3 regions of the Arthrobacter sp. PL16 genome follow, and region 2 is predicted to be linked to each of the others. Evidence: riboswitches for the same ligand, from Rfam matches in the RefSeq annotation. Region 2 holds a riboswitch; each other region holds the start of a gene.
The links. Region 2 has a riboswitch for S-adenosylmethionine ahead of sfnG (dimethylsulfone monooxygenase SfnG). Riboswitches for the same ligand answer to the same signal wherever they lie in the genome.
Positions count from the first base shown of each region.

Region 1 (10,439 bases), on a different contig from region 2:
GCGCGCTCGGCCGGGTTTCCCGACTTGAAGATGCCTGAGCCGACGAACACGCCGTCGGCGCCGAGCTGCATCATCATGGCCGCATCCGCAGGCGTGGCGATGCCACCCGCGGTGAACAGAACCACGGGCAGGCGGCCGGCGGAGGCCACTTCCTTCACGAGTTGATAGGGAGCCTGGAGCTCCTTGGCCGCGACGTACAGCTCATCCTCGGCCATCGAGGACAGCCTGTTGATCTCCGAGCGGATCTTGCGCATGTGCATCGTGGCGTTGGAGACGTCACCGGTACCAGCCTCGCCCTTCGAGCGGATCATCGCAGCGCCCTCGTTGATACGCCGAAGCGCCTCACCGAGGTTGGTGGCTCCGCAGACGAAGGGAATGGTGAACTTCCACTTGTCGATGTGATTGGTGAAGTCGGCGGGCGTGAGGACCTCGGACTCATCGATGTAGTCGACGCCGAGGGACTGAAGGACCTGTGCCTCCACAAAGTGACCGATACGGGCCTTGGCCATGACGGGGATGGACACGGCGTCGATGATGCTGTCGATCATGTCGGGATCGCTCATGCGGGAGACCCCGCCCTGGGCACGGATGTCCGCGGGAACCCGTTCGAGCGCCATGACGGCTACCGCACCGGCGTCCTCGGCGATGCGTGCCTGATCGGCTGTGACGACATCCATGATGACGCCGCCCTTGAGCATTTCAGCCATACCGCGCTTGACCCGGTTGCCGCCGGTCTGCGCTGTGGTTGCCGAATTGTCTTCAACGGTGGACACAACTTGCCCCTAAAGGTAGATAAAAGCTGACCCTTCATGATACGCCGCTCGCGACCCCTCCCCCGCTCGCCAGCGTCCTCCGGTGACACGCACGCCGCCGTGGCGCGGACGAATGCGGATGGATCAGGTCCAGTAGAGGAGCCGGGCAGCGGGTAGGCGCCGCTCCAGTTCCTCCGTGAACCACTGCCGCATCTCCGTCATGGTCTGCTTCGGGTACACGTACTTGACCCCGCCGAACTTCGAACGCTTCTGGCTCCACAGATCCTCGTCCATGTCGAGCTTCGTCCTGGGATACCAGCTCAGCAACACCTCCTTGCTCGCCGGGGTGAAGCGGTGCGTGATAATCTCCGCCGTCAGGTCGAGGTCGTCGATACCGGCGACTGCCTCGGAGATGTCATCCAGCAATGCGCCGTACTGCTCGCGCCAATCCGGTACGGGCATGATGGGCGCGATCGTCAGGCCCACACGGTAGCCGGCTGTAGCCACAGCACGGAGGGCGGCGAGCCGGGCCGGCATACGCGCCGTTCCGCCCTCGAACCGGTTAGCTACCTCGGCAGCATTGACCGAGAAACGGACCCGCGTCCTGCGCCCATGGTCGAGCGTCACCAGCTCTCCGACGTCGTCGAACTTGGTGGTGAACCGCAGTTGGACGTCGCTGCCGAACTCGCCCGAGCCGACGCGGGAGATCGCGGCAGCAAGCGAGCCGGTCACGCTCTCGATGCCGAGTGGATCGGTGTAGCAGGACATCTCGAAGGTCGTGCCCTCGTCACCCCGATCGATGGTTCCGCGGGTGACGGAACCCCTGCCGGCGTGGGTGCGGATCCCGCCCAGCACCTCGTCGAGATTGGCGTAGGCCCGGGTGACCGGAGGCCCCTGCAGGGATCCGGCGAGGTAACAGTACTGGCAGTGGGCGGGGCAGCCCTTGGCGAGGTCGATCCGCCAGTCCGCGCTCGGTGGGATCGGCTGCGGCTTGAGGGCGCTCGGAGGTGCGACGACGACGGCCAGCGTGTTCTTGGCGGATGCGTAGGTTTCGCGCTCGGTGGCGCCACGGAGTCCCGTCAGCGCGTTGCCGGGCAGGATCCGGATGTCGTCGACGCCGGCGATTTCGCAGCGCCTGATGATCTCGGCTGTGTGCGGTAGGTCGGCTGCGGCCCGCGTGATCATCACGTGTCTGGGCACCCACAGACGGGTAGGAGAGAGGGTGGTCAGGTCCATTTCCTGGGCTGTTGTCATTACCTCGTATAACAAGTCGGACGTCTCGGATGTTCCGCCGGATCACGGTCCGTGCGGTCATCCGCACGGTCGTCCGCACGGTTCAGGTCACGCGAGGTCATAGTGCGTTACCGCGCGTCTCAATGCCGTTCCTTCCACCTCTGTCGGCCTAGTCTCGGGAGCACAGATCAAGAGTTCCGACGCAAAGCCCTGGCTCGTCGGACGGCAACCCCCTCCGTGGTGGGGTGCCCCAGGTGAAGATCCGGCACTGCGTGAAGCGCGCGGGGCAAGCACGGCGCGTACCCGAGGGTCCGCGTCCCGTCGATGGGACGTCCATGTCATACATCTGCCTCCTGCTTTCCGGAGCAGCTCTTCTGATCAACGGTCTCGGCCTGCTGGGCCGTGTGGCACCGCGCGATTCGGGATTCTTCAACCTGGTGATCGGTGTACTCCAACTGGTCATCGCCCTGCTGATCGCATCGACGGGAGGCCCGGAAGCCGCTGGTTCGGCCAGCGGAATCGTCCTGTTCGGTCTCACCTACCTCTATGTAGGGCTCAGCTCGGTCGCCGGCCTCGGTTCCGCCGGCGTCGGCTGGTTCTGTGCCTTCGTCGCCGTTCTCGCAGTCGTGTTCGCCGGAACGGAGGCCGACGGCGACCCCATCAATTCCGTGCTGTGGCTCGGTTGGGCGGTGCTCTGGAGCCTCTTCTTCCTGCTGCTCGCCCGCGGCGCCACGCGCCTCACACGAATCACCGCCTGGAGCGCGATCCTCGTCGGCACGTCCAGCACCGTGATTCCCGCCGTCCTCGGCCTCAACGGAGCATGGCCGTCGGGCGGTACCTCTGTCATCGCTGCTGCCGCAGCCCTAGGTGTCCTGTTCGTCGTGGCCGCGACCATCAGCGCACGCCCCGTGCGTGTCCTTACACCCCCGGTACCCGTCTCAGCCTGACGCTCCTCTGCTTCCTCTCTCCCTTCCCGTTCGATCTCCACCAGCGAAAGGTCCGACATGCCGACCCTGACCCACACCCCTCCGACCACGGACGCGGATTACGAACTCCTGGCCGCCCGCTTCCGGCCCCTCTTCGCCGAGATCGCCGAGGGTGCGTCACGCCGCGAGCTCGACCATGAGCTGCCCCGGAAGGAGATCCGATCGCTCATCACTGCCGGGTTCGGAGCGTTGCGGGTGCCTGTCGCAGACGGCGGCCTCGGCGCCTCCCTGCCACAGCTCTTCCGCCTCCTCACCGAGCTGGCAGCTGCCGATTCGAACATCCCGCAAGCGCTGCGCGCGCACTTCGCCTTCGTCGAGGACCGCCTTGTCTCGACCGGCCCTCAGCGCGCAGTCTGGCTCAAGCGCTTCGTCGATGGCGAAACCGTCGGCAATTCGTGGACGGAGGTCGGCGGCGTCACGATCGGCGACGTCATCACCAAGGTGAGCCCCGACCCCGACAGGCACGACGGCGGCTTCCTCATCAGCGGCACCAAGTACTACTCGACCGGCAGCATCTTCGCGGACTGGATCGACACCTTCGCCCAGCGCACCGACAACGACGTCAAGGTGATCGCGGTGGTGAGCGCCCACCAGCCCGGGGTCACGCACGCCGACGACTGGAACGGTTTCGGCCAGCAGACAACCGGCTCCGGTACCTCGACCTTCGAGCGGGCGCGGGTCGACGCCGGGAACGTCATCGACTTCGACACCAGGTTCAAGTACCAGACGGCCTTCTACCAGGCGGTGCTGCTCGCCGTCCTGGCCGGCACCATCACTGCAGCCGAACGCGACGTCGCACACGAGGTGCGCAACCGGACCCGGATCTTCAGCCACGGCAATGCTTCGTCGTTCGCGGCCGACCCGCAGATCCTGCAGGTGATCGGCGAGGTCTCCGCAGCCGCTTACGCCGCGGACGCCACAGTCGAACGGGCCGCCCGCGCCCTGCAGCACGCCTATGAGAGTGCCTTCCTCGACGACGAGGCCGAGGACGAGCGGCGGAACGACGTCGCCGAACTCGAGACCGCGAAGGCGCAGGTGATCCTGACGGCACTTGCCACGAGGGCGACATCGGACGTCTTCAACGCGCTCGCCGCCTCCGGCGTGAGCACGGCGAAGAACTTCGATCGTCACTGGCGGAACGCGCGTACGGCTGCCAACCATAACCCGTGGGTCTTCAAGGCGAGGATCATCGGGGACCACTCGGTGAACGGGGTCGTGCCGCCTCGGGTCTGGTCCATAGGGTCAGCACCCTCGGGCGCCGCGAAAGCGTAAGCGACCGGAGCGATCAGGAGTTGGGGACACTGCCGCGCCACCCTGTCCACCGCCCATGGCAGGGATGCGGCGCGCCGGAGCTGCAGGGCGACAGCTCCGGCGGAGGATGAGGTCCCGTTACCCGGTGTCGTCGCCGTGCGAACTCGAGTGCCTCGGCGCATGTACCGTCGGGCCATGTACCGTCGGGCGGCGGGCGGCCATCATCTCGCGGCGCTCGAGTTCGTCGAGTACGCGGTCCACCGCCTGCTCGGGCCACGGTGAGGAGTGATGTCCTGCCCGCGTGGCTTCAAGTCGGGAGCTACGCGGTACGGCACCCCTCTGGAGGAGCAGCAGATCCACCTGCGAAACGATGTGCAGGTCAGCGGGCAGGAATCCTGAAAGATGTGGCATGGGGGGCGTCCTTCCGAGTTGAGCAGGTGTCCTCCCCTCTTAGACGGTTCATCCGGCGCTAACTCATCGACGGCTACCCACTTCAGTGGAGGTCCGACGGCGGATAAGGGGGAACCGTGCAAGCGGACGCATCGATACCCGGTGCCAAGCCGCCGGGGAGGTCCGCCCGGGACCGTCGCGGGCGGACCTCCCCGGCCTGCCGGGTTGTCGGAACCCGATCATGCACCTGGCTCTCGGCGCAGGGTCAGGACGGCGACGGCGCCTCGAGCGACTGCTGCCGCACCGCGTTCACACGTTGGAATACCGTGACGACGCTGGCCAGTGCCAGGATCACGAGCACGGCGAGAAGGACGCCTTCGGGCAGACCCAGCCCCGTCAGCCCCGTGACGACGAGGACGGATACGAGGCGCTCGGCGCGCTCCGCCAGGCCCACATTGGCCGTGAACCCGAGCGATTCTGCCTTGGCTCGCGCGTAGGAGACGATCATGCCGAGGACCAGGCACGCGAGTGCCGCGATGGCGATGGCCGGGTTCTGCCCGCCCGTGAAGAACCAGATGGCGACGCCGGCGAAGAGCGCGCCGTCGGCGATGCGGTCCAGGGTCGAGTCGAGGAAGCTCCCCCACAGACCATCGTGGCCCTTCATGCGCGCCATGATGCCGTCGATCATGTCCGAGAAGACGAAGAGGGTGATGAAGACCGTGCCCCAGAACAACTGTCCCAGCGGGTAGAACACGAGGGCACCGCCGGCCACCCCGATGGTCCCGGCGACGGTGACGGCGTCGGGAGTGACGCCCCACTTGAGCAGGAGCCGCGCCAAGGGCGTGAGCAGCCGCGTGAAGAATCCCCTTGCATATTTGTTGAGCATCAGGACACCGACCCGGGAGTACCACCCGTGGCGTTGCCTGCCGGCCAGGCCGCGGCCACCTGATCGCGGACCTCGCCGAGCGTCTGCGTGATGGCTTTGGTCTGCGCGATGATCGGCAGGAAGTTGCCGTCTCCGCCCCACCTCGGCACCACGTGCTGATGGAGGTGCGCGGCGATGCCGGCGCCGCCGGTGACACCCTGGTTCATCCCGAGGTTGAAGCCCGACGGGTTGGAGACGTGGCGCAGGACGCGCATCGCGGTCTGCGTGAGGGACGCGATCTCCGCGGTCTCGGCTTCGTTGATGTCCGTGTAGTCGGGGACGTGCCGGTAGGGACAGATGAGGAGGTGACCGGCGTTGTATGGGAAGAGGTTGAGCAGCACGAAGGCGTGGGCGCCACGGTGCACGATCAGGGATTCCTCGTCACTCAGTCCCGGAGCGTGGCAGAACGGGCAGGTCTCCTCCGACGTGACCTTGTCCTGTCCGCCCTTGATGTAGGCGAGGCGGTGCGGCGTCCACAGGCGTTGGAAAGCATCCGGGACGCCGGCAAGGTCGAAGCCGTCCGTCACGGCAGCATCACCCGGATAGGCTCCCGCCGGTTGCCCGGCCGGGAGCCCGTTCGCAGCGTCCGCGTCCGCCATCAGGGAGTAGCCTCCCTGCTGCGAACCGCCTCCACGATTCGGCGGACGGCCTCGTCCACAGGCACCTGATTGTCCTGGCTGCCGTCCCGGAACCTGAAGGAAACGGCGTTGGCTTCCTGGTCCTCGCCCCCTGCAATCAGCACGAACGGCACCTTCTCCTTGCTGGCTGTTCGGATCTTCTTCGGGAAACGGTCAGAGCCGGCGTCGACGTGCGCCCGGATGCCCTCGGCCTTGAGCTTGTCGACGACGTCGTACAGGTAGTCGTTGAAGGCCTCGGCGACAGGGACCGCGAGGACCTGCACGGGTGCAAGCCAGGCCGGGAACGCTCCGGCATAGTGTTCGGTGAGCACTCCCATGAAGCGCTCGATCGACCCGAACAGGGCCCGGTGGATCATCACCGGGCGCTGGCGGGAGCCATCGGCCGCCTGGTATTCGAGTTCGAAGCGGTCGGGCAGGTTGAAGTCGAGCTGGATCGTCGACATCTGCCAGGTACGCCCGATCGCATCGCGCGCCTGGACGGAGATCTTGGGCCCGTAGAACGCCGCTCCCCCGGGATCGGGCACGAGGTCCAGCCCGGAGGCCTCCGCGACCTCCGCGAGCGTGCGGGTGGCCTCGTCCCAGATCTCATCGGATCCGACGGACTTCTCCGGGTTGCGCGTCGAGAGCTCCAGGTAGAAGTCCTCGAGGCCGTAGTCCTTCAACAGTCCGAGGACGAAGTTCAGGGTTCCTGTCAGCTCGTCCTTCATCTGCTCGCGCGTGCAGTAGATGTGGGCGTCGTCCTGCGTCATGCCGCGGACCCGCGTCAGGCCGTGCACCACACCGGATTTCTCGTACCGGTAGACGGAACCGAACTCGAACAGGCGCAGTGGCAGTTCGCGGTAGGACCGGCCCCGGGACCTGAAGATCAGGTTGTGCATGGGGCAGTTCATCGGCTTGAGGTAGTAGTCCTGCCCGGGCTTGCGCACCGTGCCGTCCTCGTTGAGCTCCTCGTCGACGTGCATCGCCGGGAACATGCCGTCGCGGTACCAGTCGAGGTGGCCGGAGACCTCGTAGAGGTGGCCCTTCGTGATGTGCGGTGTGTAGACGAACTCGTATCCGGCGTCGGTGTGGCGCTGGCGCGAGTAGTCCTCCATGGCCTTGCGGATGATGCCGCCCTTGGGGTGGAACACCGGCAGGCCCGATCCGAGCTCGTCGGGGAAGGAGAAAAGGTCGAGCTCCGTGCCGAGTCGCCGGTGATCGCGGCGCTCGGCCTCGGCCAGGCGTTCCTGGTAGGCCTTCAGCGCGTCCTTCGTGGGCCACGCCGTACCGTAGATGCGCTGCAGCTGCTTGTTCTTCTCGCTTCCGCGCCAGTAGGCGGCGGCAGAGCGGGTGAGCGCGTAGGCGTTGGAGATGAGCTTCGTGTTGGGCAGGTGCGGACCGCGGCAGAGGTCCTGCCAGACGACGTCGCCGGACTTGCGGTCCACGTTGTCGTAGATGGTCAGGTCACCGGCGCCGACCTCGACGGAGGCGCCGTCCTCGTCCGTCGCCCCGCCCTTCAGCCCGATGAGCTCGAGCTTGTACGGCTCGTTCTTCATCGCCTCGCGGGCTTCGTCCTCGGACACGACGCGGCGCACGAAGCGCTGGTTGGTGTTGACGATCTTCAGCATCATCTTCTCGAGCTGCTTGAGCTCGTCCGGCGTGAAGGGCTCCTCGACGTCGAAATCGAAATAGAAGCCGTCGGTGATGTACGGGCCGATGCCGAGCTTGGCACCCGGGCGCAACTGCTGGACCGCCTGCGCCATGACATGGGCGGCGGAGTGCCGGAGCACCTCGAGGCCTGCGGGATCCTCGAGCGTGATGCCCTCCACGGATGCGCCGTCGGGCAGTTCCTGGTCGAGGTCCTTCAGCTCCCCGTCGACCCGCATGACGACGACGTCCCGCCGCTCTCCGAACAGCTCAGCGCCGGTGGTGCCCGTGGTCGCCTGTTTCTCTTCGCCGTCGACGATGAGTTTCATGGACTGGGGCGCTGACACGGGCGGTCTCCTCGGTGCTGGGAAAGATGGGTGCCCTGCGGGGCGCGACGGCCCCCGGTAGGACAGGGAATCGCCGTCCTGATCGTATCGGGTGGCCGCGGGGCCGACCAACAAGCTCGCCGCCGTGCGTCGACTCCGCCCTCCGGCTGAACGTGGCGGACTACCGCACGGCCCTCCGACGTGTCGCGGAGCGGACGTCAGGGCTCCCGACGCACCCGCAGCTCGAACTCGATGAACGCCGAGATCATGGCGCGGTAGGTGTGCTCGACGACCGTCGGATCGACACCGAGCTTCGAGGCGTAGCCGCGGACGTTCGTGATGACCTGCTCGACGCGCGCGGGGGCGCGCACCGAAGCGTCGTCGCGCTTCAGCGTCCCCGCCCTGCGGACGAGGCGCTCCCTGCGGGAGATCAGGGACACGATCTGCTCGTCCACCTCGTTGATGGCGTCACGTACCGCCATCAACTGCTGTGCATTCCGCTCTTCGTCTTCTCCGGCCATCCCGTGAGCCTACCGGTGCAGGTCGCCTCGCGGAGCACCGGGCAAGGAATGCCACGGCCGCGCGCCGTGTTGACGCGTGTGCGGGCAGATCAGCCGCCATCCATCGATACATAGCTGCGGGACCACCGCACGCAGACCTGAGGAGCACCGTGGATTACACGCCAGAAGCCGGATCCATCACCATGTTCTCGACCTCCTGGTGCGGCTACTGCCGTCGCCTGAAGTCGCAGCTCGACGCCCAGGGGATCGGCTACAACGAGGTCAACATCGAGCAGGTCGAAGGGACCGCGGAACTCGTGGCGTCGCTGAACGGCGGCAACCAGACCGTGCCCACGGTGATCTTCCCCGATGGCAGCACGGCCACGAATCCTTCCCTCGCCGAGGTGAAGACGAAGCTCGCGGTCTAGCCTTGCTTACCTGCCCCCACCGGCCGTCCCCCATATGCTGGGACTGGTGGCTCCCTCGACGGGACCACCGCTCCTAGCGGAAGGACAGCAAGAACATGGTGCATAGAGTTCAGGGCGTCGTGGTGCGGGCGAAGGATGCCCCCGCCGCTATAGAGACAATCCTGGTGCCGGATCCGGGGCCGGGTGAGGCCCTGGTCGACATCCTGACCTGCGGTGTCTGCCACACCGACCTCCACTACAAGCAGGGCGGCATCAATGATGATTTCCCCTTCCTGCTGGGCCACGAGGCCACCGGCGTCGTGAGTGCCGTCGGTGACGATGTCACCACGGTGGCCCCCGGCGACCGCGTGATCCTCAACTGGCGTGCTGTCTGCGGCGAATGCCGCGCCTGCCGCCGAGGAGAGCCGCAGTACTGTTTCAACACCCACAACGCCACGCAGAAGATGACGCTCGAGGACGGCACCGAGCTGTCACCGGCACTCGGCATCGGAGCCTTCGCGGAGAAGACACTCGTTGCCGCGGGCCAATGCACGAAGGTTGATCCAGCAGCGGATGCCGCCGCCGTGGGGCTGCTCGGCTGCGGCGTGATGGCCGGCATCGGCGCGGCCATCAACACCGGTAACGTCTCCCGCGGGGACTCGGTCGCCGTCATCGGCGCCGGCGGAGTGGGCATTGCAGCCATCGCCGGCTCGAAGCTCGCCGGTGCCACCACGATCATCGCCGTGGACATCGACAAGCGGAAGCTGGACCTGGCGAAGGATCTGGGCGCCACGCACGCCATCAATTCCAAGGAGGAGGATGCGGTGGAGGCCATCCGCGCACTCACCGGCGGCAACGGGGCCGACGTCGTGATCGACGCCGTCGGACGCCCGGAGACCTACAAGCAGGCGTTCTACGCACGCGACCTCGCCGGAACGGTGGTCCTCGTCGGGGTTCCCACGCCGGATATGACCCTCGAGCTCCCCCTGCTCGACGTCTTCAGCCGCGGCGGCGCGCTGAAGTCCTCCTGGTACGGCGACTGCCTGCCCAGCCGGGACTTCCCCATGCTCGTCAGCCACTACCTGCAGGGCAACCTCGACCTGGACGCCTTCGTCACCGAGCGCATCACCCTCGACCAGGTCGAAGAGGCCTTCGAGAAGATGCACGGCGGCACCGTACTCCGTTCGGTGGTGGAGCTCTGATGGCGGCGCGGATCGAGCACCTCGTCACCTCTGGCACCTTCTCGCTGGACGGCGGCACGTGGGACGTCGACAACAACGTATGGATCATCGGCGACGACGTGGAGTGCGTGGTGATCGACGCACCGCATGACGCGGCGGCGATCGTGGACCAGGTGAACGGGAGGGTTGTCCGCGCGATCCTCCTGACCCATGCCCATGATGAC
Region 1 is NZ_JAXCIC010000004.1:131,278-141,716, forward strand. Features, by position in the region: gene pdxS (pyridoxal 5'-phosphate synthase lyase subunit PdxS) at 1-773, opposite strand, end outside; gene RCH21_RS10070 (spore photoproduct lyase family protein) at 897-2,006, opposite strand; SAM riboswitch class IV at 2,172-2,284, shown strand; gene RCH21_RS10075 (AmiS/UreI family transporter) at 2,321-2,932, shown strand; gene RCH21_RS10080 (acyl-CoA dehydrogenase family protein) at 2,990-4,243, shown strand; gene RCH21_RS10085 (hypothetical protein) at 4,361-4,633, opposite strand; gene pgsA (phosphatidylinositol phosphate synthase) at 4,878-5,498, opposite strand; gene RCH21_RS10095 (HIT family protein) at 5,498-6,136, opposite strand; gene thrS (threonine--tRNA ligase) at 6,136-8,130, opposite strand; gene RCH21_RS10105 (chorismate mutase) at 8,346-8,648, opposite strand; gene RCH21_RS10110 (mycoredoxin) at 8,798-9,055, shown strand; gene RCH21_RS10115 (S-(hydroxymethyl)mycothiol dehydrogenase) at 9,151-10,236, shown strand; gene RCH21_RS10120 (MBL fold metallo-hydrolase) at 10,236-10,439, shown strand, end outside.
Region 1: another riboswitch for S-adenosylmethionine. It lies ahead of RCH21_RS10075 (AmiS/UreI family transporter); the one in region 2 lies ahead of sfnG (dimethylsulfone monooxygenase SfnG).

Region 2 (10,439 bases):
CCGACGACGATAGCCAGCGTTCCGCCGGTTTGTCACATTTGCATAACGGAGGTTACCCTGCCCCTAGACGTGGGCACGCCACCGACGGATCGCGACGACGGTGCCGCCGGAACTGAGGGCGAGCAGGACCGCCTGCTGCACCAGGAACCAGACCGTCGGCTGATCATCCGAGTATCGGATCGCCACGAGGATACTGGCGGCGAGAACGAGGGTCAGGACGACGCCCACGCAGGTCAGGGTGTTCCACAGCCTGCGCTCCTGCAGGCGAGTCGCCGTCTTCCATTCCTCCATGGCTCAACCCTAGGCGCCGGAAAGCATGCAGCCCCACTCGCTGGATGCGAGTGGGGCCGCCCAAACCTTTCCGAGAGAAACGTCGTGGACCTGGCAGCTAGGGGCGCACGGGTGCGCTTGCGTTGGCGATCAGGTCCACGGCCTGCTCGGGGAACCAGGCGCCGGCCGAAGGATCGACGCGGCCCCACTCGGGATCGACTCCATCGTTGTCCGTCAGACCACGGCTGCATTCTCCGTCCGACTCACCCGGGACCTTGATCCACAGGAAGGCGTCGGCGAGCTCATTGCCGGTGTCGGACGTCGGCAGGTAGCCGAGCCCGCGGCTCGGCGGATTGCACCAGACCTGGGGGTCGGGGTAGGAGGCCGAGGGAACCCAGGGGCCCCGGCCGTTGCGGCTCGTGTCGATGACGAAGTGCGCGAGCTCATCGGAGGACGGGGCATTGGCGGCAGCGCCCACGTTCTGTGCATACCAGGCGTCGGTCAGACCCCAGGTGGAGAAGTCGGAGGGCGAAGCCGGGTAATACTGGCTTGCGCAGGATCCGTAGGCGCCCGGTTTGATCTCCGTCGCGTAGTAGATGCACTGCGAGACCCACGAGCCGAACTTCAGCTGCCGCTCGGTGAGCTCGTAGTTCGAGACGTTGAGGAAGAAGCCGTCGGCCTTCTGGACACCGGCCTTCACGAGCCGGCTCGAGATCTCACCCGTCCCCAGCCAGGCACTGTGCGTCCCGTCGAGATAGACCTTGGTGTTGGGGAGGGCCTTGAGCTGGTCCACCGCGTAGTTGAGCATCTCGAAGCGCTCGGCGGCGGCAGTCGCGGAATTCGCTTCCGCCGGCTGGCACCACTCGAGATTGCCGTCCAGTGCCGTGTACCAGGGGATGATGCCCAGTCCGTCCGGTTCGAGCACCACCATGGCCGCCCTGTCCTGGATTCCCGCGGCGAGCGCATCGACCCATGCCTTGTACCCGGCGACGTCCGTTGCGCCACCGGCGGAGTACTGCGAGCAGTCCCGGAACGGGAGGTTGTAGGCGGCCAGTACAGGCACCTGCCCCTTGCCCGCGGCGCGGTGCGTGGTGTTCCTGACCTCCTGCGTCACCGTCGTCGGATCGCTGCCGGTGACCCAGACGGCCTGGGGCGTGGAGATCATCGCGCTGAGGCTGTCGGCCGCCGCCCGGTCACCCGAGGACCGCAGGTCCGCGATCTGGCGCTGTGCCTCGTGGTAGTGGTTCTGCTTGGGGACGTAGAACTCGGTGGCGGTCGGCTCCCCCGACGTCGGCTGCCCGCCCGTGGGGCCCTGTGCTGCGGCCGGGATTGCCGACAGGGCGGTGGAGGCGAGGACTCCTGCAAGTGCAAGCGTCATGGCGCAGGTCCTGGAAATGCTGAGCATCATTGCTCCTCATACTGTGGATGGTGGCGTGGAAGCCCGATCGGTAGCGACCTCCACCCGCCGTGGAAGCGCTCCCACGGCCAGTCTTTGTTGTTGTCCCCAACTTTGTCAAGACTCCCGGTACGGCTGGAAGCCAGCTCGGCGGCGCCTCATACGGGGACACATTGTTTGGTTCTGCAGAGTCCCGGTGTCAGACTCGAACCGACCATCCCGAGCGGCTGAGAGACCTGGCTCCATGAAGCCGCAGCAACCCTGGCTGCCGCCATCGAACGGCGACATGAGGGTGCTACTGCCAGGACGATGGAGGAGATAATGAGCGTCGCCGACCTTTCCACCCCCCTGAAATTCGCCTATTGGGTTCCCAACGTCAGTGGCGGCCTGGTGGTCTCGACCATCGAGCAGCGCACGAGCTGGGACTTCGACTACAACAAGAAGCTCGCGCGCATCGCGGAGGACGCCGGCTTCGAGTACGCCCTTTCGCAGACTCGATACGCCGCCTCCTACGGCGCGGACAAGCAGCATGAGGCCACGAGTTTCTCGCTCGCCCTCCTGGCTGCGACCGAGAAGCTCAAGGTCATCGCCGCCGTCCATCCCGGCATGTGGCACCCCGGCGTGCTGGCAAAATTCATCATCACCGCGGACCACATCTCGAACGGCCGCGCCGCTGTCAATATCGTCTCCGGCTGGCTCAAGGACGAGTTCGTCAATTTCGGCCTCGAGTGGCTCGAGCACGACGAGCGCTATGTCCGCACCGAGGAATTCATCCGGATCCTGCGCGGACTGTGGACCGAGCAGGGCTACACCCAGTCCGGCAAGTACTACAACATCAACAACTTCACGTTGAGCCCCGCTCCCGTGGATGTTCCGGGACGCCCGCATCCGGAAGTCTTCTTCGGTGGCAACTCGACGGCGGCGCAGGCTACTGCCGGGCGCGTCGCTGACTGGTACTTCTCGAACGGCAAGGACCTCGAGGGTTTCAAGGAGAATATCGCCGGCGTCCAGGCGTCCGCGGCCGAAGTGGGTCGGCGCCCCCGCTACGGACTCAACGGCTTCGTGATCGCCCGCGACTCCGAGAAGGAGGCCCGCGACACGCTGCGCGAGATCGTCGAGAAGGCGCACCGGCCCGCGGTCGAGGGTTTCCGTGACGCGGTGCAGGAAGCCGGCGCCTCCACGAAGGATGGCAAGGGCATGTGGGCGGACTCCTCGTTCGAGGACCTCGTGCAGTACAACGACGGCTTCAAGACCCAGCTCATCGGTACCCCGGAGCAGATTGCCGAGCGGATCGTCGAGTACAAGAAGATCGGCGTCAATTTGTTCCTCACCTGCTACCTGCACTTCCAGGAGGAGGTCACGGCTTTCGGCACCGACATCCTGCCGATCGTGCGTGAACTCGAAGCGGATGCGGCACGCAAGGCAGGCGTCGACTTCGATCCGGGCGAGACCCTCGCCGGTACCCTCCCCAGCAAGGCAGGTGTCTGATGGCAGAACGCTCCTTCGGTTTCCGCACGCGTGCACTGCACGCCGGTGGCACCCCTGACGCCACCCATGGCGCCCGAGCCGTCCCGATCTACCAGACGACGTCGTTCGTCTTCAAGGACACGAACGACGCCGCAAACCTCTTCGCGCTGCAGAAGTACGGCAACATCTACTCGCGCATCGGTAATCCCACGGTGGCGGCTTTCGAGGAGCGCATCGCATCGCTGGAAGGCGGCATCGGCGCGGTAGCGACGGCGTCGGGCATGAGCGCGGAGTTCCTCACCTTCGCTGCGCTGTGCCAGGCCGGCGACCACATCGTTGCGGCCTCACAGCTCTATGGCGGGACCGTGACGCAGCTCGACGTGACGCTGCGGCGCTTCGGCATCGAGACCACCTTCGTTCCCGGCACCGATCCCGCCGACTATGCAGCCGCCATCCGCGAGAACACCAAGGCCGTCTACGCCGAGGTCATTGCGAACCCCTCGGGGGAGATCGCGGACCTCGCAGGTCTGGCGAAAGTGGCCCACGACGCCGGCGTCCCGTTCATCGTCGATTCCACGCTCAGCACGCCGTACCTCGTGCGGCCGATCGAGCACGGCGCGGACATCGTCATCCACTCCGCCACCAAGTTCATCGGTGGGCATGGCACCACCCTGGGCGGCGTGATCGTGGAGAGCGGCAGGTTCGACTGGGGAAACGGCAAGTTCCCCATGATGACCGAGCCCGTGCCCTCCTACGGCAACATCCAGTGGTGGGCGAACTTCGGTGAGTACGGCTTCCTGACGAAGCTCCGGACCGAGCAGCTCCGCGACATCGGGCCGTCGCTCTCGCCCATGTCCGCATTCCAGCTGCTGCAGGGTGTGGAGACCCTGGCCCAGCGTTTGGACGAACACCTCGAGAACGCCCAGGCCGTGGCGGAGTGGCTGCAGGCCGACCCCCGCGTGGAGTACGTCAACTACGCGGGCCTGCCCACGCACGTGCACCACGAGCGCGCGAAGAAATACCTGCCCCAGGGCCCCGGGTCCGTGTTCAGCTTCGGCATCAAGGGCGGACGCAAGGCCGGGCAGAAATTCATCGAGTCGCTGCAACTCGCCTCACACCTCGCGAACGTGGGTGATTCGCGCACCCTCGTGATCCATCCGGGCTCGACGACGCACCAGCAGCTCTCCGCCGAGCAGCTCGTCGCGGCCGGCGTACCCGAGGACCTCGTGCGCATCTCCGTGGGGCTGGAGGACCTCGGTGACATCCTTTGGGATCTCGACCAGGCGCTCGACCTCGCCTTCGACGCCTCCGACGAAGCCTTCGACGACCTCCCGCAGGAGTCCGCCGGAGGAAACGACGACGACGCCTCGGCAACGCGCGCGGTAGGAGTGGGAGCATGAGCAGTACTGCACCGGAACGTACCTGGGAAGGCCCGTCGGCACCCGAACGCCTCGCGCTCCTCAGGAACGCGCGGTCCGTCGCGATCGTCGGGGCGTCGGACAAGCCGTCGCGCGCGTCCTACTTCGTGGCCACCTACCTCCAGTCGAGTTCCCCGTACCGCCTCTACTTCGTGAATCCGGTGGCCAAGGAGATCCTCGGGCAGCCGGCTTACCCGTCCCTCGAGGACCTGCCCGAGGTTCCCGATGTCGTCGACGTGTTCCGCAAGCACGACGACCTCCCCTCCGTCCTGAAGGAGACGCTCGACGTCGGCGCGAAAACGCTCTGGCTGCAGCTCGGTTCCTGGCACGAGGACGTGGCGCGGGACGCCGAAGCAGCCGGCCTGAACGTCGTGATGGACCGGTGTATCAAGATCGAGCATGCGCGGTTCCACGGCGGGCTCAACCTGGCGGGGTTCAACACGGGTATCATCTCCTCGAAGCGGCAGATCACCTCGTAGGGCTTCTTCGTCAGGTCCCTCGGCATCAGCGACGGATGCGACTGTTCGACCGGCAGCAGGGGACGCGACGACGGTAGGTGCCGGCCGTCCAGGCCGTAGCGGACGCACCCCAGGCAACACCCTTTGCACAGGAGGAAGTCCAATGTCCGATCTCATCACTCCGGAGCTTGTCACCCTGGATGCGAATGTAGGCACAGACCGGTCCTCGGTGATCCGCTACTTCGCTGAACAGGTCGCGGGACAGGGACGCGCCAGCAAGGCGGACGGCCTCTACGCCGATGCCCTGGCACGTGAGGAGAGAACCGCGACAGGAATCCCTGGGGGAATCGCCCTCCCCCATTGCCGGTCGAAAGCCGTGCTCGTCCCGACGCTCGCCGTGGCACGGTTGTCCCCCGCCGTCGACTTCGGTGCCAAGGACGGCCCAGCTGACCTCGTGTTCTTCATCGCCGGGTCACCCGGCACCGACGCGGAGCACCTGAAGGTGCTCTCGAAGCTCGCGCGATCGCTCATCCGGAAGGACTTCACCGCCTCCCTGAGGGCTGCCGAAACCAGCGAGGATGTCGTGCGGCTCGTCGAGGGAGCCCTGGGCGTCGGAGCCGGTGCCACCGCTGAAGCCGCTGCAGCCAGGAACGACGGCGTGGCGCAGGGTGGATCCGTCGCCGGAGCTGCCGCCGCCGCCGCCGCCGTCGTTGTTGCCGCCGCCGGAGATGCGAAGGCTACGCCTGCTGGACAGGATCCACCGGGTATCCGGGGTGGGGCGTAGGTCGCTGCGGTGTCTGAGCCCCGATCGGCTCTTCGCGCCACAGAGCTGCGGGAATGAGAAGGCCGCTTCGAGGCCCGTTGGGGAATGAGCCTCGAAGCGGCGCTCATAGTTCGGTGATCGATGGGCAGGTCGCGGACGTCGCGCCCTGCCCATCCTTTCTTCGTTTCCTGCTGCCGGCCTATTTGAGGGCGTTGGAGGCGCGGCGCTTGTTGAAGACGTCGAACCCGACGGCGAGCAGGAGCACCATGCCCTTGATGAATTGCTGGACGTCGATCCCCACACCCAGCAGGGACATGCCGTTGTTCAGCACGCCCATGATGAGACCGCCGGTGATGGCGCCGATCACGGTTCCCACGCCACCGGTCACCGCTGCACCACCGATGAACGCCGCCGCGATGGCGTCGAGCTCGAACAGGTTGCCTGCACCCGGGCCGGCCGAGTTCAGGCGGCCGGTGAAGATGAGTCCCGCCAGGGCCGCGAGCACGCCCATGTTCACGAAGAGCATGAAGTCGATGCGCTTCGTGTTGACGCCCGAGAGCTGTGCGGCCTGCAGGTTCCCACCGCGAGCGTAGATGTGGCGACCGAACACGCTGTTGCTCATGACCAGGCTGTAGGCGACGATCAGGATGCCGAGGACCACGAGGACGATCGGCGTTCCGCTGCGGGAGCCGGCCAGCAGGTAGGTCAAGCCCAGGATGATGGCGGCGATGAATGCGAGCTTGGTGAAGAACCAGGCCGCGGGCTCGTCCTCGAGCTTCAGGCGCGCGCGCGTGGCCCGCCCCCGGAGCTGGCTGGCGACGAGGAGGACGACGGCGACGACGCCGAGGACCACCGTGGTCCAGTCGAGGAGGTTCGTCTCCGGTGGGAAGAGCCCGGGGAAGAGGAAGCCGCCGCCGAGCTGGCGGTACTCCTCGGGGAACCCGGTGATGCGCTGGTTCTCGAGCACGATCTGCGTGAGTCCACGGAACACGAGCATGCCCGCGAGTGTCACGATGAAGGCGGGGATGCCCACGTAGGCCACCCAGAAGCCCTGCCAGGCGCCGACGAGCCCGCCGATCACGAGCGAGGCGATGAAGGCCACCCACCAGGTGAAGCCCCAGTCCTGGATCATGATGCCGGACATCGCGCCGACGAAGGCCGCCACGGACCCGACGGACAGGTCGATATGCCCGGCGACGATGATCATGACCATGCCGATGGCCAGCAGCAGGATGTAGCTGTTCTGGACGATGATGTTCGAGACGTTGTCCGGCATGAGCAGCGCGCCCCCGGTCAGCACCTGGAACAGGGCGACGATGACGATGAGCGCTACGAAGATGCCGATCTGACGCAGCCGGCTCGTGAGGAAGGCCAGCCCGTGCTTCACGGGAGGCGGAGGTGCGGTCACTGCGGGGTCTTTGACTGTGGTTGCCATGGAATCAGTCCTTTTCCTTGGTCATGTACTGCATGAGAAGTTCGGGGGTCGCCTGCCCGATGGGCACTTCGGCGGTGATGCGGCCTTCGGCGAGGGTATAGATGCGGTCGCAGATGCCGAGAAGCTCGGGCAACTCCGAGGAGATGACGATGACGGCCTTCCCCTCCGCAGCCAGGCGGTTGATGATCGTGTAGATCTCATATTTGGCACCGACGTCGATCCCGCGCGTGGGCTCGTCGAGGATGAGGACGTCGGGGTCCGAGAACATCCACTTGGAGAGCACCACCTTCTGCTGGTTACCGCCGGAGAGCTTGCCGGTGATGGCCGTGACGGTGGGTGCCTTGATGTTCATCGAGCGGCGGTACTCGCCGGCGACGACGGCCTCGCGTCCGCTGTCCACCCAGCCGCGCTTCGCCAGTTTGCCGAGGGCCGCACCGGAGACATTGCGCTTGATGTCGTCGATCAGGTTCAGGCCGTACCGTTTGCGGTCCTCCGTGGCGTACGCGATACCGTGTCGGATCGCCTCCCCGACGCTGCGCGCCGTGATCGGCGTTCCGTTCTTGTAGAGAGTGCCGGTGATACGTGAACCGTAGCTCCGCCCGAAGATGCTCATGGCGAGCTCGGTGCGGCCGGCGCCCATCAGGCCGGCGATACCGACGACCTCACCGGCACGGACCGAGAGGTTCGCGGAGTCGACCACCACGCGGGAGCCCTCCTGCGGGTGATGCACCGTCCAGTCCTCGACGCGGAGCACTTCCTCGCCGATCACCGGCGTGCGGTCCGGATAGCGGCTTTCCATGTCCCGGCCCACCATGCCCTTGATGATGCGCTCCTCGGTGACGGAGCCATCGTGGAGACTCAGCGTCTCGATGGTGCGGCCGTCACGGAGGATGGTCACGGAGTCGGCGATCGCCCGGATCTCGTTGAGCTTGTGGCTGATGATGATGCACGTGATCCCCTCGTCACGGAGTCCCTTCACCAGCCCGAGGAGGTGCGCGGAGTCCTCGTCGTTCAGGGCTGCGGTGGGCTCGTCGAGAATCAGCAGCTTCACGTTCTTCGACAGTGCCTTGGCGATCTCGACGAGTTGCTGCTTTCCCACACCGATATCGCCCGCACGCACCACGGGGTTGAGGTCGAGGCCCACACGGCGCAGGAGCTTGGCTGCCTCCACGTTGGTCTCGTTCCAGTTGATGAACCCGCGCTTCTCCCGCTCGTTGCCGAGGAAGATGTTCTCGGCGACGGAGAGGAAGGGTGAGAGGGCGAGCTCCTGGTGGATGATGACGATGCCGTCACGCTCGCTGTCGCGGATGTCCCTGAATTCGACGACGGAACCCTCGAGTTCGATGTCGCCGTCGTACGTGCCGTGCGGGTACACACCCGACAGCACTTTCATGAGGGTCGATTTCCCGGCCCCGTTCTCTCCGCAGATCGCGTGGACTTCTCCGCGTGCGACGTCGAGATTGACGTCCTGCAGTGCCTTCACGCCCGGGAAGGTCTTGGTGATGCGGCGCATCCGAAGGATGTTCTCCGCCATGGTCGAGCCTCGCTTACTTGAGTGGAAGTCCCGGCGACGGCCGGGCGAGGTACAGCAGCCTGTGGCTCCGGACCGGAGCGGTACGGAGCCACAGGTATCAGGAGTGCTGTGGAACGGTTACTTGAGGTCGTCCTCGGTGTAGTAGCCGGTCTCGACGAGCGCTGCCTCGTAGTTGTCGACCGTGACGATCTGCGACTCGAGCAGGTAGGCAGGGACCACCTTGACGCCGTTGTCGTACGTCTCGGTGTCGTTCACCTCGGGCTCCTCGCCCTTCATCAGTGCGTCGACCATGGTGACGGCCTGCTTGCCGAGCTCGCGGACGTCCTTGAAGATCGTCGAGTACTGCTCACCCTCGACGATGGACTTCACCGAGCCCACCTCGGCGTCCTGCCCGGTGACGACCGGGAGTTCGTCCGCCGAGTAACCGCCCGAGGTCAGGGCCGAGATGATGCCGATGGAGAGACCGTCGTAGGGCGAGAGGACGCCTTCGAGCCGCTCGCCGCCGCCGACGGTGAGGAGGTCCTCCATGCGGTCCTGGGCGGTGTCGGGCAGCCAGCGGAGGATCGCTGCCTGCTCGAACTCCGTCTGGCCGCTGGGCACGCGGAGCACGCCGCTGTCCAGGTACGGCTTGAGCGTCTTCATCGCACCGTCCCAGAAGAACGTCGCGTTGTTGTCGTCCGGGCTTCCGGCGAAGAGCTCGACGTCGAACGGACCCATCTCGCCGGTCTCCTTGCCCTCGGCGTCGAGGATACCGAGGCCGGTGAGCAGCGAGGTGGCCTGCTGGACGCCGACTTCCTCGTTGTCGAAGGTCGTGTAGTAGTCCACGGTGTCCGACTCGTTGATCAGGCGGTCGTAGGCGATGACCGGGATGTCCTGGGCCTCGGCCTGGTCGAGGACGCTCGTCAGCGTGGTGCCGTCGATCGAGGCGACCACGAGGGCCTTCACGCCGCCGTTGATCATGTTCTCGATCTGCGAGATCTGCGTCGGGATGTCGTCGTTCGCGAACTGGAGGTCGACGTCGTAGCCGAGCTCCTCGAGCTGGCTCTTGACGTTCTCGCCGTCGGCGATCCAGCGCTCGGACTGCTGCGTAGGCATGGCCACGCCGATCTTTGCACCTTCATTGGATCCGCCCTCGGCAGCGGCGTCGCCGCCGCCCCTGCTCCCACCGCAGGCGGTGAGGCTGAGGGTCAGGATGCTGGCGGCCGCGATGCCGGCCAGGTATTTCCGATTCATGGTGGAACTTTCTTGTGAGTGGTTTCCGGCAGCGTTGCCGGCTTTCGGGGAGGAGCTCTTACAGTTTTTGCGCCAGCCGGTAGTAGGCGGCGTTCCAGCGCAGCTCACGCTGGAAGTCACGCAGCCTGGTATCGGCGTCGATCCGCAGCAGTTCGACCTCGGCGATGTCCGCGAAGTCCTCGAAGACCTCGAGGCCCACCGCGGTGGTGAGGACGGTGTGGTGCGCGGCGCCGGCACTGAGCCAGGCCGCTGCGGACGTTTCGAGGCTCGGCTCCGGCTTCCACACTGCGCGGGCGACCGGCAGGTTGGGAAGCGGGGCGTCGGGCGGGACGACCTCGACGGCGTTGGCCGTGAGGCGGAAGCGGTCCCTCATGTCCGACATCGCGACGACGACGCCGGCACCGGCGTCCGTGTCGAACACGAGCCGTACGGGGTCTTCCTTGCCGCCGATTCCGAGCGGGTGCA
Region 2 is NZ_JAXCIC010000007.1:153,244-163,682, forward strand. Features, by position in the region: gene RCH21_RS14280 (hypothetical protein) at 64-291, opposite strand; gene RCH21_RS14285 (glycoside hydrolase family 6 protein) at 389-1,648, opposite strand; SAM riboswitch class I at 1,878-1,982, shown strand; gene sfnG (dimethylsulfone monooxygenase SfnG) at 1,976-3,154, shown strand; gene RCH21_RS14295 (O-acetylhomoserine aminocarboxypropyltransferase/cysteine synthase family protein) at 3,154-4,533, shown strand; gene RCH21_RS14300 (CoA-binding protein) at 4,530-5,030, shown strand; gene RCH21_RS14305 (PTS sugar transporter subunit IIA) at 5,173-5,793, shown strand; gene mmsB (multiple monosaccharide ABC transporter permease) at 5,972-7,207, opposite strand; gene mmsA (multiple monosaccharide ABC transporter ATP-binding protein) at 7,212-8,741, opposite strand; gene chvE (multiple monosaccharide ABC transporter substrate-binding protein) at 8,859-9,974, opposite strand; gene araA (L-arabinose isomerase) at 10,033-10,439, opposite strand, start outside.

Region 3 (10,439 bases), on a different contig from region 2:
GCGACGCCCGCGACTTCGACGCCACGTGGCGGATGGTCGACGGCGCTGTCGAAGGCGTGGTCCGATACGTGCGGCACGAGCTCGACGGCGGGGAGCCGGACGCCTGAGCCATGTCCTCGCTCATGCCCCTCCTCATCGCCGTCGACGGCCGGTCCGGTGCAGGCAAGACGACCCTCGCCCTCGAACTCGCCGCCCTCCTCCGCGAGCACCACAGCGTCACCGTCTTCCACCTCGAGGACATCTATCCGGGCTGGGACGGGCTCGACGACGGTATCGCCCGCTATGTGGAGCGTGTCCTCCTCCCCCTCCGATCAGGCCGCCCGGCACGGTGGAACGCCTGGGACTGGGAGGAGGGACGGGACGGGCCGGAGCGCACGACGGCGACCGCGGAGATCGTCCTGCTGGAAGGCGTGGGGTCGGCAGCTGCTGCGGCACGGGTCCATCTCGACGCCGTGATCTGGGTCGAGGCCGATGCCGAGGTGCGGCACCGCACGGCCATCGGCCGCGACGGAGAGACGTACGCGCCCTTCTGGCAGCGCTGGGCCGACCAGGAAAGCCGGTGGCTGGCGGGTGACGATCCCCGTGAGGCCGCCGACGTCGTCGTGCAGGGCCACCTGAACGCGCCATCGCCACGATCCGTACGCCTCGCCCTCACAGCCCTTCCCGCCTGTGCCGTGCTCCTGGCTCCGGAACGGGCCGGGCGGCGCGGGTTGACGCTGGACTGCGAGCGCATCGATGCGGACCCGGAACCCGCAGCACTGTTCCGCGCGCTGTACGCAGGGTCCGCCGCGTCGGCCTGGCTCGACAGTTCCGATGCCGCAGGCGCCCCGAAAGGCACCGGTGCCGAGCCCGGGCGGAACCGCTTCAGCATCATGGCGGATGCAGGTGGGGCCTTCGGTCAGCAGGCCATCCACAGGGATGGCATCACCGAGATCAGTGCCGGTGCCGTGACCACCCGCATCCGGGAGCCCTTCTTCCGGTGGCTCGACGACGTATGGGGGCGTCGCGCGGTCCGGGTACCGGAGGGCCTCGCGTGCGAGTTCGGCCTGGGGTGGCTCGGGTACCTCGGCTACGAGCTGAAGCGGGAGACCGGCGGCAACTCCTCCCCGCCTGCTGCTGACGCCCTTCCTGACTCCGCGCTCATCTTCGCCGGAAGGGCCGTCGTCATCGATCACGCCGAAGGCACCCTGTTCCTCCTGACGCTCACCGACGGGCGACCCGATGCGGAGCGCGAGGCCTGGCTGGCACAGGCGCGGCAAGCCGTTGCCGCACCCGGACCCGCACCCGGACCCGTGCCGGCGTCGGCTCCCCTGCCCGTCCCCTCCTTCGCAGGACGGGATACCCGCGAGGAATACCTCGCAAAGATCCGGCGGGCGCAGGCCGAGATCGCCGACGGCAACACCTACGAGGTATGCCTGACGACCTCACTCTCCGCGGTCGTGCAACAATTCGATCCGCTGCAGGCATATCTCCGCCTCCGCACCGTCAGCCCGGCCCCCTTCGCCCACTACCTCCGCTTCCCGGGATTCGCCGTCGCGAGCACGTCCCCGGAGCGGTTCCTCAGGCTGACGTCCGACGGTGCGATGCGGGCCGAACCGATCAAGGGAACCCGCGGCCGCTCCTCGGACGGCACGGAGGACGCGGCGCTGCTCGAGGACCTGAGGACGTCGACGAAGGACCGCGCCGAGAACATCATGATCGTGGATCTCCTCCGCAACGACCTCTCACACCACGCGGTGCCCGGCTCGGTCACGGTCAGCAGGCTGTGCGACGTCGAGACCTACGCCACCGTGCACCAGATGGTCAGCACCATCGATGCGCGTCTCCGGCCGGGCAGCACCCGCGCCGGCGTCGTCGCCTCGGCGTTCCCTGCCGGTTCGATGACGGGTGCGCCCAAGATCAGCACCATGGCCATCCTCGACGGCCTCGAGCAGGTGCCGCGCGGACCCTACTCGGGGGCGGCGGGGTACTTCAGCCTCACGGGCGCCACGGACCTCGCCGTCGTCATCCGCACGCTCGTGCTCAGGGAGGACGACGGCGGCACGCATCTCACGCTCGGTGTGGGCGGGGCAATCACCGCCGACTCCGACCCCGAGGACGAGTGGAACGAGGTGCGGACCAAGGCTCGCGGCGTCCTGTCGGCGCTGGGGGCAGACTTTCCGGCGGCGTCCGACTGACCTGTGCGCCTGCCCGTCCGTCCACACCAGGGGCCGCAGGGCAAGACCTCGCAGGTGCCGTCCCGTTTCTTCCCAGCTTGATGACCCAGAGTGAAACTGAATGCATCGACGTAGAGGAGACATCATGAGTTCGAGCCATCTTGAACGGGTCGTCGCCGCGGCGCGCTCGAGCACTTCCACCGAGGGGCTGCACCCCGCAGCAGATCCCTTCCCCGTGACAGAACTCCAGGTAGCCGTCGCGTCGGCCGTCAGCAGCGGTGAGCCCCTCGCCGTGGTCGCAGCGATGGCGGACCTGCCGTCGCTCGCGGTCCTCGACGCGGTCGACGCCCTGCAGCCAGGTCTCACGTGATCGCCGAAGGCCGGGCCGTTCCAGTTCCAGTTCCAGGTCAACCCTCGGGCGACGGCGAGCCCGAACTACTGTCGGTACATGACTGATCTCAAGCCGACCACCCTCCACGGCACCCGCGTGGTCCTCGAACCCCTCGCTCGCGAACATCACGACGGGCTCGTCGAGGCCGCCAGGGATGGTGAGCTCTGGAACCTCTGGTACACCTCGGTGCCGACCCCTGAAGGCATGCAGCAGGAGATCGACCGTCGTCTCACCCTGCAGGACAGGGGCTCCATGCTCCCCTTCACCGCCCGATCAGCCGACGAGGCTACAGGAGCGCCCGGCAGGATCATCGGCATGACCACCTACATGAACATCGACCAGGACACCCCGCGCGTCGAGATCGGCTCCACCTGGAACGCCGCCTCGGCCCAGCGGACCGGCACCAACACGGAGTCGAAATACCTGCTGTTGCGACATGCCTTCGAGGTGTTCCGGTGTCCGGCCGTCGAGTTCCGGACACACTGGCTGAACCACCAGTCGCGCGAGGCGATCGCCCGGCTCGGCGCGAAGCAGGACGGCGTCCTTCGGAGCCACACCCGAGCCCGGAACGGCGAACTGCGCGACACCGTCGTCTACTCGATCCTCGTCCACGAGTGGCCCATGGTGCGCGACGGACTCCTCCACAGGATGACGCGCCATGCCTGATCCGTCGGCTCCTTCTGCCCGTCCCAGGCGGGACCGACCGCAGCCATCCACCGTGAGCACCGAGCTCTCAGGGCCGCAGTGACGCGAGGATGGCTTCCGCGCTGCCGGTCATGGTCCTGCCGAAGTTCATGCCCGCCCAGAGATTGAGGCGGTGTGCGTCCCCGACTGCCGCCGCTGCCGCCCGGAGGGGCGTGGTGAGGTGGTGCACTTCGGGATAGCCGAAGGGCGCATCATGATCGTGGTCACGCATGAATCCGTTCGCGAGCCCACGCGCGTAGCGGCCTGAGAACGCCTTCGTGACCGACGTCGAGATGAACTCACCGGACATCAGCGCTGCCCGGTGCGCCGTCTTCGTCCCCGCTTCGTCGGCCCGGAGGAACGCGGTCCCCGCCTGCACGGCGGCCGCTCCGCGCGACAGGACGACGCGCGTGTCCTCGCCCGTCACGACACCGCCGGCGGCGATGAGCGGCACGGGTACATCCCGGAGCTCCTCGATCAACTGGAGGAGCGGCGTCACCTCCGGTTCCGACGTCGGGTCGAAGGTCCCGCGGTGCCCGCCGGCCTCCGGACCCTGCACGCACAGGGCACGGGCTCCCGATTCGACAGCCCGATACGCTTCGGCGCGGGACGTGACGGTCAGGACGACGGCGACACCCGCCGTCGTCAGCGCCTCCATCACTCCGGACACCGGGATGTCGAAGGTGAAGGACACGACGTCCGGAGCGAGCTCGAGCAGCACGTCGATCTTATTCGCCCAGTCGTCGTCGTCGTATCGTGCGCGCCCGAGCGTCGTCGTCAGTGCGGCGGCATCTGCCCGCAGCGACTCCGCGTAGTCCGCGACGGCCGTCGAATCGGCGACGGAAGGCTGCGGGACGAACACGTTCACCCCGAACGGGGCTCCGGTGAGCGAGCGGGTGGCAAGGATCTCGGCCCGTACCGCGTCGGCCGACTTGTACCCCGCGGCGAGGAAACCGAGCCCTCCGGAAGTACTGACGGCGGCGGCCAACCTCGGAGTGGAGGGCCCGCCCGCCATCGGCGCCTGCACGACGGGCACGGTGAGCACGTCAAGGGAGAAGTGCCGGCCGTGCACGGTTCCTGCTGCCATCCCGTTCCACCTCTCCCGAGAACCGGCCGCACCTCACGTCCTGCCCATGCTCCGAAGATAGTCCGCGTTCGCCCGCAGTGCAGCCTTGTAGTGGTCGATATCGGGTGCATGAACCGCGTCGGCGAACGCATCGAGCAGGGCGCGAAAGCACGATCGGGCAGACCTGCCGCGTGCAGCGAGAGAGCTTCGAAGGCAGCCAGCGACGGCGAAGCAGGGAAGGCACGGCGCGCACGGTCGAAGACCTCCAGTGCCCGGTCATGCTGTCCGAGGTTGCGGAGCGTCGAGCCGTACTGGAGGTAGCAGCGGCGGAGCAGGTCCCCGGAGAGTCCTGCCGCGAGGGCGCGCTCGTAGAACGAGCAGGCGAGGATTTCCTCCCCTGCCGTGTCGTAGGCTCCACCGACCTCGTACAGTACCCGGGCCTGATGCGGATGCACCTCGAGGAGGGGCAGCAGGGCGGCGATGGTGGGTCGCATGTCGGAGCGGTCGCGAACCCGGAAGATGCGGTCGAGCTCGTCGTCGAGGGTCATCGTCCCAGTCTGTCCGACGACAGCGACGGCGCCCACCCGGAGCTGACGGCGATCGCCTCGGGACAGAGAAGGTCCTTCGGACCTTATGCGATCAGCGCCGCGAGGACGAGGATGTTGCGGTAGACGAAGGCCGGGACGCGGCTCGAGGCATCCGCTGGGGGCCTGCGGCACCGTGCGCCCTGCCGCTACGCTGTCAGCCATGACTGTTCTCGTGTTCCTTGACCCGGCCTACGACGACGGGAAGGTCGTCGATGCCTCGCAACCGCAGCTCATGGCCACCGATCTCGGCGCCACCCGCGGCGACGGGATCTTCGAATCGATGCTGGCCGTCGACGGCTCCCCGCGCAAGGAACAGGCCCACCTGAGCCGGCTTGCGTCGTCGGCCGCGGCCCTCGACCTGGACGTGCCCGACGCCAACGCCTGGAGCCGCGCGATCCGCACCGGCCTGCGCGAGTTCGCCGCCGCGGAACCGGATCAGGGCGATGCCGTCGTGAAGCTCATCGCCACCCGCGGAGTCGAAGGTGCCGGACGGGCGACGGCGTGGGTGCAGGTGGCACCCGTTCCCGCATCGACGCTGGCGCAGCGAAAGGCGGGCCTGAAGGTCCTCTTCCTCGAGCGGGGCTACGACAGCACCATCGCCCAGCGCGCACCGTGGCTGCTGATGGGCGCCAAGACCCTCTCCTACGCCGTCAATATGGCAGCCGTCCGCCACGCGAGGGCCAATGGAGCAGACGACGTCATCTTCACCTCCTCCGACGGCAAGGTGCTGGAGGGCCCGACGTCGACGGTCCTTCTGGCCTACGACCGGGATGGGCAGAAGACGCTCCTCACTCCGCAGCTCGAGAGCGGCATCCTGGCGGGCACATCCCAGAGTGCGCTCTTCGCGGCCGCCAAGGAGCAGGGCTGGGAGCTCGGCTACGGCCCGCTCGAACCCGACGACCTCCTCGACGCCGACGCCGTCTGGCTCATCTCGAGCATCCGGCTCCTCGTGCCCGTCCTGGTCCTCGACGGCCAGGAGCTCCGTACCTCCGCAGCCCTGACCGCCGAACTCACCGAGCTTGTCGATCGTTTCGTGTAATCCTCACCACAAAATGACGCTGAATGACCCTTTTCCTACGTCAAACGCTGGTTTCGCCGGTCCCGCGTTTTGACCGGGACCTCCGTGCTGCCATAGCGTTTTCATGAAATCAAGAGTTCCAGCCATCGGCCCTGGCCGGCTGGACAGCAACCCTCTCCCGTAGTGGGGTGCTCCAGGTGAAGATTCGGCCGCCGGGCCAAGTCCCCCGGTAGGCAAGTACGGCGTCGTGCGGCCCCTGTTCCGGATCCATCGGGACCTACGGCCCGCTACTACGCGCACAGCCCAGAACAGCGAGCGTGTCACCCAGCAACCAGCAGCGTTCCCCCTGCCGCCATGCGGCATCCCGGAAGAACCCGATCCATCGCCCGTACCCGGGCCAGCACCGAACAAGGACATCATGAACATCTCCCGCAAGGTCCTCGCGGCACTCGCCGTCCCCCTCCTCGCCCTGACGGTTTCCTGCGGCAACAGCAGCAGCAGCGAACCCGCCGAGACCACCGACGCCCTGGCCGGCAGCGACCAGCAGTCGCTGGACAAGTACACCACCGAGACCACCACCCCGGTCGAGGAGATCGACACGGCGGAACTCGGCCTCATCACCGACGGCACGCTGCGCGTCGGGACGCTGTCGGACGCGCCGCCGAACATCTTCCTGGAGGACGGCGTCTTCACCGGCTACGACAACGAGCTGCTGCGCGCCATCGGCGACAAGCTCGGCCTCGAGGTGGAGTTCGCCTCCACCGACTTCTCCGCGCTCCTCGCCCAGGTGCAGAACAAGCAGTACGACGTCGGATCGTCGTCGATCTCCACGACCGAGGCACGCCGCGAGAACGTCGGCTTCACCAACGGCTACGACTTCGGCTACATGGCCGTCGTCGCCAAGAACGGCTCCCCGGTCACCGGCTTCGATTCCCTGTCCGAGGGCACCCGCATCGGTGTGGTCCAGGGCACCGTCCAGGACGACTACGTCTCCAACACCCTGGGCCTCGAGCCCGTGCGCTTCCCGGACTACAACACCGTGTATGCCAACGTGAAGAACGGCCAGGTGGACGCGTGGGTAGCGCCGTCGCAGCAGGCCACCGGACAGGTGAAGGAAGGCGACGACACCACGATCGCCGAGACGATCATCAACACGGAGAACTTCACCGCGTATGCCGTGAACAGCGAGAACCAGCCGCTCATCGATGCCCTCAACGCGGGCCTCGACGCCGTCGTCGCCGACGGCACCTGGACGGAACTCACCAAGGAGTGGTACCCGGACCGCGAGATGCCCTCCGACTGGAAGCCCGGCAGCAAAGCCGTGGAAGTAAAGTAGCGGTCCCTGCATGGACGCCCTGGAACAGCTCGGCAAGACCTTCTTCGACTGGGAGGCGATGGCCGCCGTCCTGCCCGACCTCCTGACCGTCGGCCTGCCGAACACGCTCATGCTCGCCCTGGCCTCGGGGATCATCGGCACGGTCGTCGGCATGGTCCTCGCGATCATGGGGATCTCACGGAACCGGGTGCTGCGATGGATCGCACGCATCTATACGGACATCTTCCGCGGACTGCCCGCCGTCGTGATCATCCTGCTCATCGGTCTGGGGCTCGGTCCGATCCTCCGGCAGATCACGGGCAGCACCAGCCCGTACCCCCTGGGCATCCTCGCCCTGTCGCTGATTGCTTCGGCCTACATCGGGGAGATCTTCCGTTCCGGCATCCAGAGCGTGGAGAAGGGTCAGTTGGAGGCCTCGCGTGCCCTGGGCTTCAGTTACAGCTCGTCCATGCAGCTCGTCGTGGTCCCCCAGGGCGTGCGGCGCGTGCTGCCCGCCCTGGTGAACCAGTTCATCTCGCTCATCAAGGAGTCGTCGCTGATCTACTTCATCGGTCTCGTCGCCAGTGAGCGCGAGCTCTTCCGGGTCGGTAACGACGCCGCCAGCAACACCGGCAACCTGTCGCCGCTCATCGCGGCCGGCGTGTTGTACCTGTGCCTGACCATTCCGCTGACCCACCTGGTCAACTTCATCGACAACCGACTCCGCGTGGGCAAGAAGCAGAAGCCCGAACCGGATGAACTGGCCGCGAGGATCGGCGAAGGAGCAAAGGCGTGACGACCATCGAATCGGGAACCCTGACGGGGCAGAACCTGCACCTGTCCTTCGGCACCAACCATGTGCTGCGAGGTATCGACCTGCACGTGGAGCAGGGGACGACGGCGTCCGTCATCGGCCCGTCCGGCTCCGGGAAGTCGACGCTCCTGCGCGTCCTGAACCGACTGATCGAACCGGACGAGGGGGACATCCTGCTCGACGGACGGTCCGTCCTCAAGGACAACCCGGACGAGCTGCGTCGGCGTATTGGGATGGTGTTCCAGCAGTTCAACCTCTTCCCGCACAAGACGGTGCTGGAGAACGTCTCGCTGGCCCTCCGGAAGCTCCGCCGGATGTCCGCCGGCGAGGCGCGGGAGAAGGCCCTCGCCCAGCTGGACCTCGTGGGCCTGAGGCACAAGGCCGATGTCCGTCCGGGCAACCTGTCCGGTGGACAGCAGCAGCGCGTCGCGATCGCCCGGGCCCTGGCCATGGATCCCGAGGTGATGTTCTTCGACGAAGCGACCTCCGCCCTGGACCCGGAGCTCGTCAAGGGCGTCCTGGCCCTGATGGCGGATCTCGCTACGGCTGGCATGACCATGGTCGTCGTCACGCACGAGATGGGCTTTTCCCGCAACGTCTCCGACACCGTGACCTTCATGGATGGCGGCGTGGTCGTCGAATCCGGCCCCCCGGCCGCAATCTTCGACGATGCGCAGACGCCGCGCCTGCGCTCGTTCCTCTCGGACGTGCTCTAGCAGCACCGGAGTCACCCGACGGCCGCGACAGGCGAACCTGTCGCGGCCGTTCCGCGTCCGGCGACTTCTCCGTGTCCGGCCACTTCTCTGCGTCCGGCCACTTCTCTGCGTCCGACCGGTCCCCGAGCCGGTCAGGACAGGATGAAGTTCCATGTCCCGGCGAGGACGGCCGCCGTCACGGCGCCCACTGCGATCAGGAGTCCGACGACGGCGACGACGGCGTCGAGGCCCGAGAACGTACTCTCACGCGCCCACGTGCGCGTATCGCCCCCGAAACCGCGAGCCTCCATCGCCGTCGCCAGCCGGGTGGCTCGACGGATGGCCTGCACGATCAGACCGAAGGACTGCCCCAGCAGGTTGCGGGTCCGCGCGACCAGCGATCCGTCCGAGCCGATTCCCCGTGCATGCCGCGCGAGCCCCAGCGATTGCCACTGCTCCACGAGCAGCCCCACGAGCCGCAGGGACGCCAGCCCGCCGAGGACGAACCGGTGCGGCAGGTGCAGCTTCTGTGCGAGGGCGTCGGCGAGGTCCGTGGGGTCCGTGGTCAGCAGGACGAAGATGCCGGGAAGCGCGAGCGCCAGGCTCCGCAGCCCGACGGCGATGCCCGATGCGACGGAGCCCTCGGTGAAGAGGAACGGCCCGGCATCGACCAGGACACCGCCGCTCTTCTCGGCGAGCAGCGCGGTTCCGTAGGCGCCGACCGCAGCGGCGATGAGGAGTGGCCAGATCCGCCGGGCGAGTCCCCACAGACTGATGCCCAGGAGCGGCATGAGCGCGAGCTCGCAGGCCAGGACAACCGCGGCGCTCACCCAGTCGATACTCACGAGCAGGGCGAGGGTGATGGCGACGGCGGCGAACAGCTTCGACAGGGGATTCGCCCGCAGGAGCGTCCTGCCGGTGAGGACCGGAGTCAGGTAGTCGGTGCTCACGGGGACACCAGCCGTCCCGCTCCACCGGAGACGTGCAGGGTGGCACCCCCCAGGGCCTCGATGAACTCGGCGTCATGGGTCACCGACAGGACGGCCACTCCGTCGTCGATCAGTTCCCGTAGCAGGGTCACGAGCTCCGCCCAGGTCAGGGCATCCTGTCCGAACGTCGGCTCGTCGAGGATGAGGATCCGCGGAGCGGTAGCGAGCATCGTCGCCACGGACAGGCGCCGCTTCTCCCCGCCGGAGAGGGTGAAGGGATTGGCTCCCAGCAGGTGGGTGAGGCGGAGCCGTTCGGCGAGTTCGGCGGTCCGCCCCGGATTCACGGCAGCACCGACCCTCTGCGGGCCGAACTCGAGTTCAGCCAAGACGCTCGCGGTGAGGAACTGGTGCTCGGGCTCCTGGAACACCGTGCCGATGCGCTGCACGAGCTGCGACGAGCGCCAGCGGAACGGATCCGCGCCCGCCGATCCTGCCAGGCTCGGCGACGCCTCCACGCCTCCGGCCCGCGGGCGCAGCAGGCCCCCGAGCGTCAGTGCCGCCGTCGACTTCCCGGCACCATTGGGCCCGGTGATGCTGAGGGCGTGTGCCGCATGGACCGTGAGATCGAGGGGCCCGACGGCAGTGGGACCACGCTTCGTGCGGGCAACGGTGATGTCCGTGGCGGACAGCAGCACTTCGCCGCCTGCGCCCGGCGTGGTCCCACCGACAGCGGGCTGCCAGTCCGGCACCCACACGCCCGCTTCCGCGAGCCGTGTCCGCGTCG
Region 3 is NZ_JAXCIC010000002.1:209,960-220,398, reverse strand. Features, by position in the region: gene RCH21_RS04745 (low molecular weight protein-tyrosine-phosphatase) at 1-107, shown strand, start outside; gene pabB (aminodeoxychorismate synthase component I) at 111-2,177, shown strand; gene RCH21_RS04735 (hypothetical protein) at 2,302-2,526, shown strand; gene RCH21_RS04730 (GNAT family N-acetyltransferase) at 2,605-3,213, shown strand; gene RCH21_RS04725 (nitronate monooxygenase) at 3,281-4,318, opposite strand; partial or broken gene RCH21_RS04720 (tetratricopeptide repeat protein) at 4,519-4,791, opposite strand; gene RCH21_RS04715 (aminodeoxychorismate lyase) at 5,045-5,923, shown strand; SAM riboswitch class IV at 6,031-6,148, shown strand; gene RCH21_RS04710 (ABC transporter substrate-binding protein) at 6,321-7,238, shown strand; gene RCH21_RS04705 (amino acid ABC transporter permease) at 7,249-8,013, shown strand; gene RCH21_RS04700 (amino acid ABC transporter ATP-binding protein) at 8,010-8,747, shown strand; gene RCH21_RS04695 (energy-coupling factor transporter transmembrane component T family protein) at 8,879-9,676, opposite strand; gene RCH21_RS04690 (ABC transporter ATP-binding protein) at 9,673-10,439, opposite strand, start outside.
Region 3: another riboswitch for S-adenosylmethionine. It lies ahead of RCH21_RS04710 (ABC transporter substrate-binding protein); the one in region 2 lies ahead of sfnG (dimethylsulfone monooxygenase SfnG).